DNA from 4 places in the Streptomyces sp. NPDC057099 genome. Region 1 is predicted to be linked to each of the others. Evidence: riboswitches for the same ligand, from Rfam matches in the RefSeq annotation. Region 1 holds a riboswitch; each other region holds the start of a gene.
The links. Region 1 has a riboswitch for cobalamin ahead of ACFT4A_RS14355 (energy-coupling factor ABC transporter permease). Riboswitches for the same ligand answer to the same signal wherever they lie in the genome.
Positions count from the first base shown of each region.

Region 2: it holds a riboswitch for cobalamin, as region 1 does, so the genes downstream of both, ACFT4A_RS00390 (ABC transporter substrate-binding protein) here and ACFT4A_RS14355 (energy-coupling factor ABC transporter permease) in region 1, are expected to answer to the same signal.
Region 3: it holds a riboswitch for cobalamin, as region 1 does, so the genes downstream of both, ACFT4A_RS29700 (ribonucleoside-diphosphate reductase subunit alpha) here and ACFT4A_RS14355 (energy-coupling factor ABC transporter permease) in region 1, are expected to answer to the same signal.
Region 4: it holds a riboswitch for cobalamin, as region 1 does, so the genes downstream of both, ACFT4A_RS11810 (cobalamin biosynthesis protein) here and ACFT4A_RS14355 (energy-coupling factor ABC transporter permease) in region 1, are expected to answer to the same signal.

Region 1 covers NZ_JBHUTX010000008.1:191,173-193,971, reverse strand. The annotation lists gene cbiQ (cobalt ECF transporter T component CbiQ) at 1-392, opposite strand, end outside; gene ACFT4A_RS14360 (energy-coupling factor ABC transporter substrate-binding protein) at 398-742, opposite strand; gene ACFT4A_RS14355 (energy-coupling factor ABC transporter permease) at 739-1,440, opposite strand; cobalamin riboswitch at 1,470-1,678, opposite strand; gene ACFT4A_RS14350 (protein kinase) at 1,634-2,799, opposite strand, start outside.
Region 2 covers NZ_JBHUTX010000001.1:76,184-78,982, forward strand. The annotation lists gene ACFT4A_RS00380 (4-hydroxybenzoate 3-monooxygenase) at 1-225, opposite strand, end outside; gene ACFT4A_RS00385 (CoA-binding protein) at 234-647, opposite strand; cobalamin riboswitch at 730-920, shown strand; gene ACFT4A_RS00390 (ABC transporter substrate-binding protein) at 1,047-2,006, shown strand; gene ACFT4A_RS00395 (FecCD family ABC transporter permease) at 2,003-2,799, shown strand, end outside.
Region 3 covers NZ_JBHUTX010000032.1:41,882-44,680, forward strand. The annotation lists gene ACFT4A_RS29700 (ribonucleoside-diphosphate reductase subunit alpha) at 1-1,054, opposite strand, end outside; cobalamin riboswitch at 1,177-1,333, opposite strand; gene ACFT4A_RS29705 (GNAT family N-acetyltransferase) at 1,369-1,875, opposite strand; gene mctP (monocarboxylate uptake permease MctP) at 1,966-2,799, opposite strand, start outside.
Region 4 covers NZ_JBHUTX010000006.1:295,895-298,693, forward strand. The annotation lists gene ACFT4A_RS11805 (cobyric acid synthase) at 1-877, opposite strand, end outside; gene ACFT4A_RS11810 (cobalamin biosynthesis protein) at 874-1,815, opposite strand; cobalamin riboswitch at 1,916-2,055, opposite strand; gene ACFT4A_RS11815 (hypothetical protein) at 2,211-2,432, opposite strand; gene ACFT4A_RS11820 (anion permease) at 2,467-2,799, opposite strand, start outside.

The DNA of each region.
Region 1 (2,799 bases):
CGCGGCAGCAGGTCGGACATGGGTGTGGTGAAGGCGAACAGCAGCACCCCGAGGGAGGCCGCCGAGGTGCGCAGCAGCAACTCCCCGGCCCGCAGCGGCCCGTCGTCCGCGAGGGAGACGAAGCCCTCCGGCCCGCCGACCTGGACGAGCAGTGTGAGGGCACCGGTCACGCAGAAGCCCAGCGGCACCCGGTAGGCCCGCCACAGCCTGCGGCCGGGTACCCCGGCCGGCCCCAGCAGCAGGGACACGGCCGTCACCAGCACCAGGGCGGCGCCCGGCCAGGGCGGCAGCGAGATGGCCAGTACGGTGAGTCCCAGACCGAGCACGGCCTTGTCCACGGGATGGCGGTGGCGCCAGCGACTGCTGTGCGCCGCCGCGTCGATCGGCAGCACGCGGCTCAGGCCCTTTCGGCCGTGGACTCCTCGGGATCGCGTTCCCGCGCCTGCTGCTCACCCTGGCGCCGGCCCCGGCGCAGGCCGAAGTAGTAGGCGAGGACACCGGCACCCAGCGCCGCCTGCAGGGCGAACAGGGCCGATTCGATCTCACCCGACGGCGGCTCGTACAGCGGCGAGAACCAGGGCTTGTAGTCCGGGTCGATCTCGGTGATCGCCGTCTCGGCCTGCGCGTCGGCGCCCGTGAACGGCTCCTCCTTGTGGTCGCCGAGGCCGAGCGCGAGCGGCAGTACGGCGAGCGCGGCCACGGCGATCAGCAGCAGGAGGTTGATCTTCGTGTTCTTCTTCATCGGGCCGCCACCTCGGTCTCGGTCCCGGACTGCTTCTTGGCGAGGAGCACGCCCAGCCGGGTCAGTTCGCCCTTGCTGGACTGCACCAGCAGCCGCATCACGAGCACGGTCAGCAGCCCCTCGCTCACCGCGAGCGGGATCTGGGTGACGGCGAAGATGGTGCCGAACTTGCCGAGCGCGCCCACGAACCCGCTGCCCGGGTCGGGGAAGGCGAGCGCCAGCTGAACGCTGGTGACGCAGTACGTGGACAGGTCGGCGAAGAACGCCCCGAAGAAGACCGCGACCATCAGCGGCACGCCGTACCGCCGCAGCAGCTTGTACACGGCGTATCCGGCCCAAGGCCCGACGATCGCCATGGAGAAGACGTTGGCGCCCAGCGTGGTCAGACCGCCGTGCGCGAGCAGCAGCGCCTGGAAGAGCAGGGTGATGGTGCCCAGCACCGCCATGATGGGTGGCCGGAAGAGGATGGCTCCCAGACCCGTTCCGGTGGGGTGGGAGCAACTGCCGGTGACCGACGGCAGTTTCAGGGCGGACAGAACGAACGTGAAGGCACCGGAGGCACCGAGGAGCAGGGTGCTCTCGGGGTGCTCGCGCACCTCACGGGTGAGCGACCGGACCCCGTGGACGACGAACGGCGCCGACGCGACGCCCCAGGCGACCGCGTGTGCCGGCGGCAGAAAACCCTCGGCTATGTGCATGGCTCAGCAGACCCTCTCCAGCACCTCGTGGATGGTTGACGCGCCTTGGCCGGTCTCCTGGCTTACGGGTACCACCGCCCGTGCTCCGCCTTCCCGGGTTCCGAAGAACCCAGTGGCTGCCCGTGAGGGCTGGAGCCGGACTTCCCGATTCACAGTGGCGAGGGCCGCACCGGCATCACACCGGCTTTCCCGTTCACCAAGGCGTGGTGACAGTAATGCCGAGATAAGGACGATGACAAGCCACCCGAGGGGGCGCGCGAGGGGGCGACCGCTCGCACACCGGCGCAGGGCCGCTCAGTCGTCGCCCCCCGTCGTCATCGTCGTCGCCGTTCTCCCAGGTCTGACGGGGCTGCTCCTGCCGGGGTTTGTCCGCCTTTCGCGGTGCGTCGGCCGTCTCCTGGGCCGGAGTCGTGGGGCTGGGCGTCGCTTCGACGGGGATCGGGGAAGCGGGTGCGCTGGTGGACGGGGTGATATCGGCCACTGTGCCGGCGGCCGGAACGGTGGCGTCCGGAGCCGTGTCCGCCGCCGGAGCGGAGGAGAGCGGCGAGGCGGAGCCGGCGGACGGCGTGGCGACGGGGCTGCTCGCGGAGGGGGACGCGTCGGGTTCCGTGCCCTCCGTCGCGGTGTCGTCGGGCGAGAACCACAGCATGCCGGCGAGCATCGCGGCGGCGAAGAGCGCCGCCGCGGCGACCGTGGCGGCCGCTTTGCGCCGGTTGTCGTTGCCGCCCCGGGGCGCGGCGCGACGCGAACGACCGGCCTGGGGCGTGCGGCCGGTGCGCAGCCCCGGGGCGCCGGGCAGCGCGTACGTGGCCGGGTTGCGGGTCTCGGCGGCCGGATACGGCCTCGGCGTGGCGGACGTCACCGGGGGCGCGGCCTCCGGCAGCGGCTCGGACAGTCCCCGCCAGGCGCCGCCGGCGAACCACTCGGCGGTCCGCTGGGCGGTGGGCCGGTCCTCGGGCTGCTTGGCGAGCAGGCCGAGCAGGTAGTTCTCGAAGGCCGGCGGGAGTCCGGCGACACCGAGCTCGCGGGGCGGTACGGGCGCGGAATCGAGGTGCTGGTGGAGGAGCGCGACGGCGGTGTCGGCCTGGAACGGCGGCCGTCCGCTGAGGAGTTGGTAGAGCAGACACCCCAGGGAGTACATGTCGGAGGCGGGACCGGCGGGCTGGCCCAGGGCGCGTTCGGGCGCGAGGTAGAGGCCGGTGCCGACGATCTGGCCGGTGGCGGTGAGCGCGGCGCCGGGGTCGTCGAGGAAGCGGGCGATGCCGAAGTCGCCGATCTTCAGGGTGCCGTGGGCGTCCAGCAGGAGGTTGGCGGGTTTGACGTCGCGGTGGACGATGCCCTGCGCGTGTGCGGCGGCGA
Region 2 (2,799 bases), on a different contig from region 1:
GGCGAGGCCCCGCTTCTCCAGGCCCCGTACGGCCCACTCCTCGATGACACCGGCCCGGGGCCGCTGTTCGATGAACTCCCGGGTCTCGGTCTCCAGCACCAGACAGTCCACGGAGGCGGCCCGCAGGATGTTGCCGATGGTCAGTCCGGCGGGACCGGCGCCCACGACGACGACGGGGAAGTGTTGCGGGGCAGCGGAGTTCGCAGGGGAGGAAGCGTGGGTCATGCGCTCGATTATGAAGGCCCGAGCCGGGGGATCTCGATCGCCGGGCAGCGGTCCATCACCATCTCCAGGCCCGCGGCCCGGGTGCGGTCGTACGCCGCCTCGTCGACGACGCCGAGCTGGAACCACACCGCCCCGGCGCCCTTCGCGACGGCCTCGTCCGCGACCGCTCCGGCGAGGTCGCTGTTCACGAACACGTCCACGACGTCCACGTCGAAGGGGATGTCCGCCAGGCTCGCGTACCCCTGCTCGCCGTGCACGGTCTCCGCCTTGGGGTGCACGGGCACGACGCGCTTGCCGTAGCGCTGGAGCACGGCGGCGACGCCGTACGCCGCGCGCTGCCGGTTCGACGACAGGCCCACCACGGCCCAGGTGTCGCCGAGCTCGGTGAGGATCCTGCGGACCGTTGCGTCGTCGCCGTACACCGGCGGCCTCCTCGGGAGTCGTGGAAGAGCTGCTGTCCGGGCAACGACGCAGGGTGCGTCGTGATTCCCCCCGGATCCTCCGTGATAGCTTGCCGAGGCCAGTCGAACCCATGTACGTGGGTCAGGGAATCCGGTGCGAATCCGGAACTGACGCGCAGCGGTGAGGGGGACGGGCGGGGCCGCGGCCACTGAACGGCTCGTATGCCGTACGGGAAGGCGCCCCGCACCGGATGAACCCGAGTCCGAAGACCTGCTGGCGGCCCCCGCGGCCGGCCGGCGGTGGGGGAGCACCGTACGACCGGGCTCCGCGATCGGGCCCTCGACGTCTGAGGACTGGTTTCCTTGCCCCTCGCCCGACCCGCCCGCGCCGCCGTCCTGCTCGCGGCCTGCTCCCTGCTCATGACCGGCTGCGCAGGCTCCGAGGCCCCCAAGGCCAAGGCGTCCGCCACCCTCGACAACTGCGGCCGGAAGGTCCGGGTCGACAAGGCGCCCCGGCACGCCGTCTCCCTCAACCAGGGCACCACCGAGATCCTGCTCTCCCTCGGCCTCGCCGACCGAATAGCCGGCACGGCCACCTGGACCGACCCCGTGATGAAGGGGCTGGAGAAGGCCAACGCGAAGGTGCCGCGCATCGCCGAGAACAACCCCTCCTTCGAACGGGTCCTGGACTCCGAGCCCGATTTCGTCGCCGCGTCCTTCGTCTCCACCCTCGGCAAGGGCGGCGTCGCCACCCGCGACCAGTTCGAGAAGCTCGGCGTGCCCACGTACGTCTCCCCGTCCGACTGCGCCGGCAAGGACAACTCGGGCGGCGGCGACGGCAAGCGCGACAAGGCGCTGGGCATCGACGCCGTCTACGGCGAGGTGCGGGACCTCGCGACCGTGTTCGGAGTGAAGGACCGCGGCGACAAGCTCGTGGCCTCCCTCCAGCAGCGGATGAAGAAGGCCACGCGGGGCGTCGACGCCTCGGACGTCTCCCTTCTGTACTGGTTCGCCAACTCCGAGTCGCCCTACATGGCCGGCTGCTGCGGGGCGCCCGGCATCATGACGCGTGCCCTCGGCGCCGAGAACGCCTTCGACGACACGCACGAGGAATGGCCGCAGGTCAACTGGGAGACGGTCGCCGACCGCAACCCCGACGTCCTGGTCATCGGCGATCTCACGCGCAACTCGGAGACCGCCGAGTCGGCGAAGCGGAAGATCGCCTTCCTGGAGTCCGACCCGGTCACCAAGAACATGGACGCCGTCAAGAACAAGCGGTACGTGCTGCTCAGCGGGCAGGCCATGAACCCGACCATCCGCACCGTCGAGGGCGTGGAGAAGGTCGCGGCCGGACTGCGTGAGTTCGGGCTCGTGAAGTGACCGTCCGCGGACCGGCGCTCGGTGTCGCGGGCGCCTTGCTGCTGGTGGTCTCCGTGGCCCTGGCGATCACCATCGGACCGGCCGACATCCGGGTCGGGGACGTGTGGTCCGTCGTCGCCTCGCACGTCGGGCTCGGCAGCTCCGACCTGACGCCGATCCGGGACGGGATCGTCTGGCAGCTGCGGCTGCCGCGCACCCTGCTCGCGGCCGTGTGCGGGGCGGGACTCGCCGTGTGCGGGGCGGTGATGCAGTCGCTGCTGCGCAACCCGCTCGCCGATCCGTTCGTGCTCGGGGTGTCCTCGGGCGCCTCCACCGGCGCGGTCGTCATCGTCGTGCTGGGCGTGGGCGGCGGAGTCGTCTCGGTGTCCGCGGGGGCGTTCCTCGGCGCCCTGGTCTCCTTCGCGCTGGTGCTGCTGCTCAGCCACACCCTCGGCGACACCACCGACCGGGTCGTCCTCGCGGGCGTCGCCGCCATGCAGCTCTTCTCCGCGCTCACCTCCTTCGTCGTGCTGACCGCCGCCGACGCCGAGACGACCCGGGGCGTGCTGTTCTGGCTCCTCGGCTCGCTCGGCGGGGCCGGGTGGACCGACGTGTGGCTGTGCTTCGCCGTCCTGGCCGTGGCGCTGGTGGTGTGCCTGTCGTACGCCCGCACCCTCGACGCCTTCGCCTTCGGGCAGGACGCTGCGGCCGCGCTCGGGGTGTCCGTGGCCCGCACCCGCCTGGTGCTGCTGTGCGTCACCGCCCTGCTCACGGCCGCGCTGGTCAGCTCCGCCGGGGCGATCGGCTTCGTCGG
Region 3 (2,799 bases), on a different contig from region 1:
CGGCGTTGACCCGCCGCATGAACTCGTCCGGCACCCAGTGCGCGAGGTTCAGGTTGTGCGTACGGCGGGCGTCCTCACCGGTGTTGTCGCGCAGCTCCAGGAACTCCTCGATGTCGGAGTGCCAGGTCTCCAGGTACACCGCGGCGGCGCCCTTGCGGCGGCCACCCTGGTTCACGGCGGCGACCGAGGCGTCGAGGGTCTTCAGGAACGGGACGATGCCGTTGGAGTGGCCGTTGGTGCCGCGGATCAGCGAACCGCGGGAACGGATACGGGAGTACGACAGCCCGATGCCGCCCGCGTGCTTCGACAGCCGCGCCACCTGGTGGTACCGGTCGTAGATCGAGTCCAGCTCGTCCTTCGGGGAGTCCAGGAGGTAGCAGGACGACATCTGGGGGTGCCGGGTGCCGGAGTTGAAGAGGGTGGGGGAGGAGGGGAGGTAGTCGAGCCGGCTCATGAGCCCGTAGAGCGCGGCGACCTCGTCGACGGACTGTGCCGTGTCGTCCTCGGCGAGGCCGGCGGCGACGCGCAGCATGAAGTGCTGGGGCGTCTCGACGACCTTGCGGGTGATCGGGTGGCGGAGCAGGTAGCGGCTGTGCAGCGTCCGCAGGCCGAAGTAGCCGAAGCGGTCGTCGGCGGCCCGGTCGATCAGCGCGTCGAGCCGGGCGGCGTGCAGGCGCACGAACTCGGCGGTCCGGTCGGCGATCAGACCCTCGCGGTGGCCGACCGCGACGGACTCGGTGAAAGACGTGACACCCTGCGAGGCGGCCTCTTCACGGATGCCGATCGTCAGCAGACGGGCGGCCAGCCGGGAGTAGGCCGGGTCCTCGGAGATGAGGCCCGCGGCCGACTCCGTCGCGAGCTCGCGCAGCTCCGCGATGACCTCCTGCACGGCCCCCCGCGCGGACCGGCCGCGCAACGCGGCGGCGGCGACCCGGCCCGGGTCGGCGTCGGGGAGATCGGCGGTCAGCTCGGTCAGGGTCCGCAGCAGCGCGGCACCGGGACCGTCGTGCTCTTCTTCGGCAGCTGAGACCGGTTCGGCTGGCGCGATGGTCACGTGGGGCTCTCCCTCGCTCGGCAAGGGGCCTCGCGCAGGGCAGGGGGCAGCACACGAGCGCACACGGCGTCGCGTCCACCGGCCCATTCCACGAGGCCCGGACGTCAGGGCACCCCGGCCGGACGGCCGGGCGCGCTGTCGGCAGGTCCTCGGACTGAAGCGTGCGCGCTCCGCTTTGAGGGCGGATACGCACAAGTACACCGTTGCGGGACAGTTCCGGATTCGCACCGGATTCCCCTGCGGCGACAGCGAGCACGAGCATACATCTTGTGCTGGGTTCGGGTGACACCCCCAGATGTTGTGTCGCGCTGGTTTCAGAGTGTCAACTGGTAGGTGAGGAGAGTGATGTCCGCCAGGTGCGGGATCGGCTTCCAGTCCCGCTCGGGAGTGCGGGTGAAACCCAGGCGTTCGTAGATGCGGTGGGCTGTGCGCATGGTGCGCTGGGTCGACAGCACGATGCGCAGGCAGCCGGGCGTGGCCCGTGCGCGGTCGACGCAGGCGCGCACGAGGGCCTCACCGGTGCCGCGGCCGCGGGCGGCGTGCGAGACCGCGAGCATCCGTATCTCGGCCTCTCCCGGGCCGGCTATGTCGGCCATGGGGCCGCCGGACGGTACGAAGGTGACGCCGCCGAGGAGGGTGTCGTTCTCGACGGCGACCAGGACGTCGGCCGCGGCCGCCCGTTTGGCGACGTCCCGCAGTTCGTGGAGGTACTCGTCGCTCTGGCCGAAGTCGAGGAGCCCGTCGGTGAGGTAGGCGTGGGCCGTCAGCTCGCCGAGGGGGCCGTACTCGGTGGGTTGCACGCGCCGGATCAGAGTGTCCATGGCGTGAGTGTGTACGAGAGCGGGCCGCCGGGGTGGTCGATCACCGGCGGCCCGCTGCGGGCGTACGTGCCCAGTCGGTTCGAGTCGTTCCTAGTGGGCGGAGCCCGCGGTGGCGGGCGGGAGCTCGACCTGGACCCCCGGGTCGCCCGCGTCGGCGGTGTAGTCCTCCGGCTTGGTCTCGTCGATGCCGTCGGGGGCCTTGAGGGCCTTCAGGACGAAGGTGAGGACCACCGTCACCACCACGTTCAGCACGAACGCCGTGAGGCCGATGTAGCCGATCTCACCGATGCCGGGGATCTCCTTCGAGGAGCCGCCGAAGTGCTTCTGGGTCGGCGAGGCGACCCCGTACGCGGCGGCCGTTCCGTAGATCATGCCGACCGCCCAGCCCGCGAGCAGCGCCCAGCGGTGGAACCAGCGGGTGAACAGGCCGCCGACCAGGGCCGGGAAGGTCTGCAGGATCCAGATGCCGCCCAGCAGCTGGAAGTTGATGGCGACGGTCTTGTCCATGGTGAGGACGAAGGCCAGCGCGCCCACCTTCACCAGCAGGGAGACCAGCTTGGAGACCTTGGTCTCCTGCGCCGGCGTGGCGTCCGGCTTGATGAAGTCCTTGTAGATGTTGCGGGTGAAGAGGTTCGCGGCCGCGATGGACATGATGGCCGCCGGCACGAGCGCTCCGATGCCGATCGCCGCGAACGCCACGCCGGCGAACCAGTCCGGGAACATCGTCTCGAAGAGCTGCGGGATCGCCAGCTGCCCGTTCTGCACCTTGATCCCGGCCGCGATCGCCATGAAGCCGAGCAGCGCGAGCAGACCCAGCATCAGCGAGTACAGCGGCAGGATGGTGGTGTTGCGGCGGATCACCTCACGGCTGCGCGAGGACAGCGTCGCCGTGATCGAGTGCGGGTACATGAACAGCGCGAGCGC
Region 4 (2,799 bases), on a different contig from region 1:
CCACGAACCGCACGACGACACCGGGCTCGGCGGCCAGCGCGTCGACATCCGTGAAGTTGGACATGAGCGGGACCGCGCAGACGGCGACGCGCAGCACGTCCTCGCCGACGGGCGGGGCGACGACGGACTCCCGGACCGTCCCCCGCAGCGAGACGCGCAGCCCGTCCTCCTCGTCGATCCCGAGCCCGTGCCGGAAGGGCAGAACGCCGTACGTGTGCCGCCCGGTGAGGCCGTGGAGCATGTCGAGCCCCGGCTCCAGCAGGGAGACGTCCCCGCGGAACTTGTTCACGAGGAACCCGGCGACACAGTCCTGGTCCTCGCGGGACAGCAGGGCGACGGTCCCGAAGAACGAGGCGAAGACCCCGCCCCGGTCGATGTCGCCGACGACGAGCACGGGGAGCCCGGCGCCTCGGGCGATCCCCATGTTGACGATGTCCGTCCGCCGCAGATTGATCTCGGCAGGCGAACCGGCCCCCTCGCAGATCACCGCGTCATACGTGCCCCGCAACCGCTCCAGGCAGTCCAGCACCGTCCCGAGCAGCTTCTGCTGCCGTCCTCCGTGATACCCGCGCGCACTGAGCTCGCCGACCGGCTTGCCCAGCAGTACGACCTGACTGCTCTGCTCGCCGCCGGGCTTGAGCAGCACGGGATTCATCAGCGCGGTCGGCTCCACCCGGCACGCCTGCGCCTGCATGGCCTGCGCCCGCCCGATCTCGGCGCCCTCCCGCGTCACGAACGAATTCAGCGACATGTTCTGCGCCTTGAACGGCGCGACCTTGACGCCCTGCCGCACCAGCCACCGGCAGATCCCGGCGGTCACGACGCTCTTGCCGGCGTCGGAGGTGGTGCCGGCGACGAGAAGCCCCCCGCCCGTCATGACGTACGCCCCTTCACGATGTGGCGCGCGGCGACACAGACGCCGAGCGCGAGCCAGCCGACACGTCTGGACAGCCGTACGGCCCGTTCGATGTCCCCGGTGGCGACGGCGCGCCCCGCGCCGTTGAGGACGGGACGGTGCTCGACGCGTCCGCCGTAGGACAGGGTTCCGCCGAGCCGCACCCCGAGCGCCCCCGCGAACGAGGCCTCCACGGGCCCGGCGTTGGGACTCGGATGCTTGGCGGCGTCGGCACGCCAGGCCGTCACGGCTCCGCGGGGGTCGCCCCCGGCCGCGGTCGCGAGCACGGCGGTCAGCCGGGCCCCCGGCCAGCCCACGACATCGTCCAGCCGCGCGGAGGCCCACCCGTAGCGCCGGTACCGGGCCGACTTGTGCCCGACCATGGCATCGAGGGTGTTGACGGCCCGGAACCCGAGAAGCCCCGGGACACCGCCGACGGCCCCCCACACGAGCGCTCCCACGACGGCGTCGGAGGTGTTCTCGGCAACGGATTCGACGACGGCCCGGGCGATCCCGTCGGCGTCCAGGGCCTGTGGATCCCGTCCGCACAGATGCGGCAGCCGCGCACGGGCCGCTTCTACGTCCCCGGCCTCCAGCGCACGCCCGATGGCCTGCGCCTCCCGGGCGAGCGAAGTCCCCCCGACGACGGCCCAGGTGGCGGCACCGGTCAGCCCGACCGACGCGACAGTGGACGGACGCACGGCACGCGCGGCGACGGCCCCGAGCGCGACGGCCCCGCCCGCGCACACCACGGTGTGCAGCGCGCCCCACCCCCGGTGGTCCCGCCACAACACCCGCTCCACGGCACCCGCGGCCCGCCCGAACGCGGCGACCGGATGCCCCCGGCGAGGATCGCCGAGCAGCAGATCACCGATCAGACCGACGGCGGCACCGTACGCGTGGACGCGACCGGCACCCATGGGCTCAGCCGGCCACGGGGGCGGACAACGGTGGGGAACTGGCCCTCGATCGGCAGCCGAACATGGCGATATGTCCTCACTCAGGGTGTCCACGCCCTGGTTCGACGAGACCGGCGGTGAGAGTTCCTGGCTCCCGGTGAGTGCTACCCCGGTGACAGTGGCGGGACCGCGCCGGACTTCCACCGGCTTCCTCTCCTGCCGCCGCATTGGCCCCGGCAGTCCACCACGGCCGCGAACAACCGTCAACTTGCCGTTGACCTGCGAGGGGAGAGTGTGGACAAGCCCACACCGCCTGCCTCGCAGGGGGTGCCGACGGCTGTCCCGTGAACGGCAACCGGGCGGCCCGGGACCGAAGCCCCGTGCCGCCCGGCAACAGACGATCGTGGTGGTCGTGGTCAGGCCACGATCAGATAGATCCCGTATCCCACAGCCGCCGCACACGCCGCGAAGCACGCGTACGCACCCGTCACCGCGAGCCCCGCCGACCCGCCCGCCGCCACCGCCCGCTCGCGGCGCGACAGGCCGGTGATGCCGAGGGTGAACAGGCCGACGAGGGTCACGGTGGCCACGAGGCTGACGCCGAAGACGGAGCCGAGGGTCGCCCAGTCGATCTTCATCTCAGAGATTCTTCCTTGTCACCGGTGGGCGGGATCAGACCGTGGTGGTCGTGGTGGAGGGCTTCCGGTCGGCCGGGGCCTGGGCCGGGATCGTGGCGGCCAGTTCCTCGGACGGGCCCGCCGGAGGCGGTGTCACCGCGGCGATCGCGGTGGTCACGACACCCGCCGGCTCCTCCTCGACCTCGTTGACGTTCGTGTGGTCGACGACCTCACGGCGCGACAGCTTCCAGATCACCGCGCTGGAGGCGACCAGGAACACCGCCACGACCGCCGTGCCCCAGTTCCCGAAGCCGGTCACGTACTCGGCGAGCGCGCCCACCAGGGCCGCCGCCGGCAGCGTCAGACCCCAGGCGACGAACATCCGCGT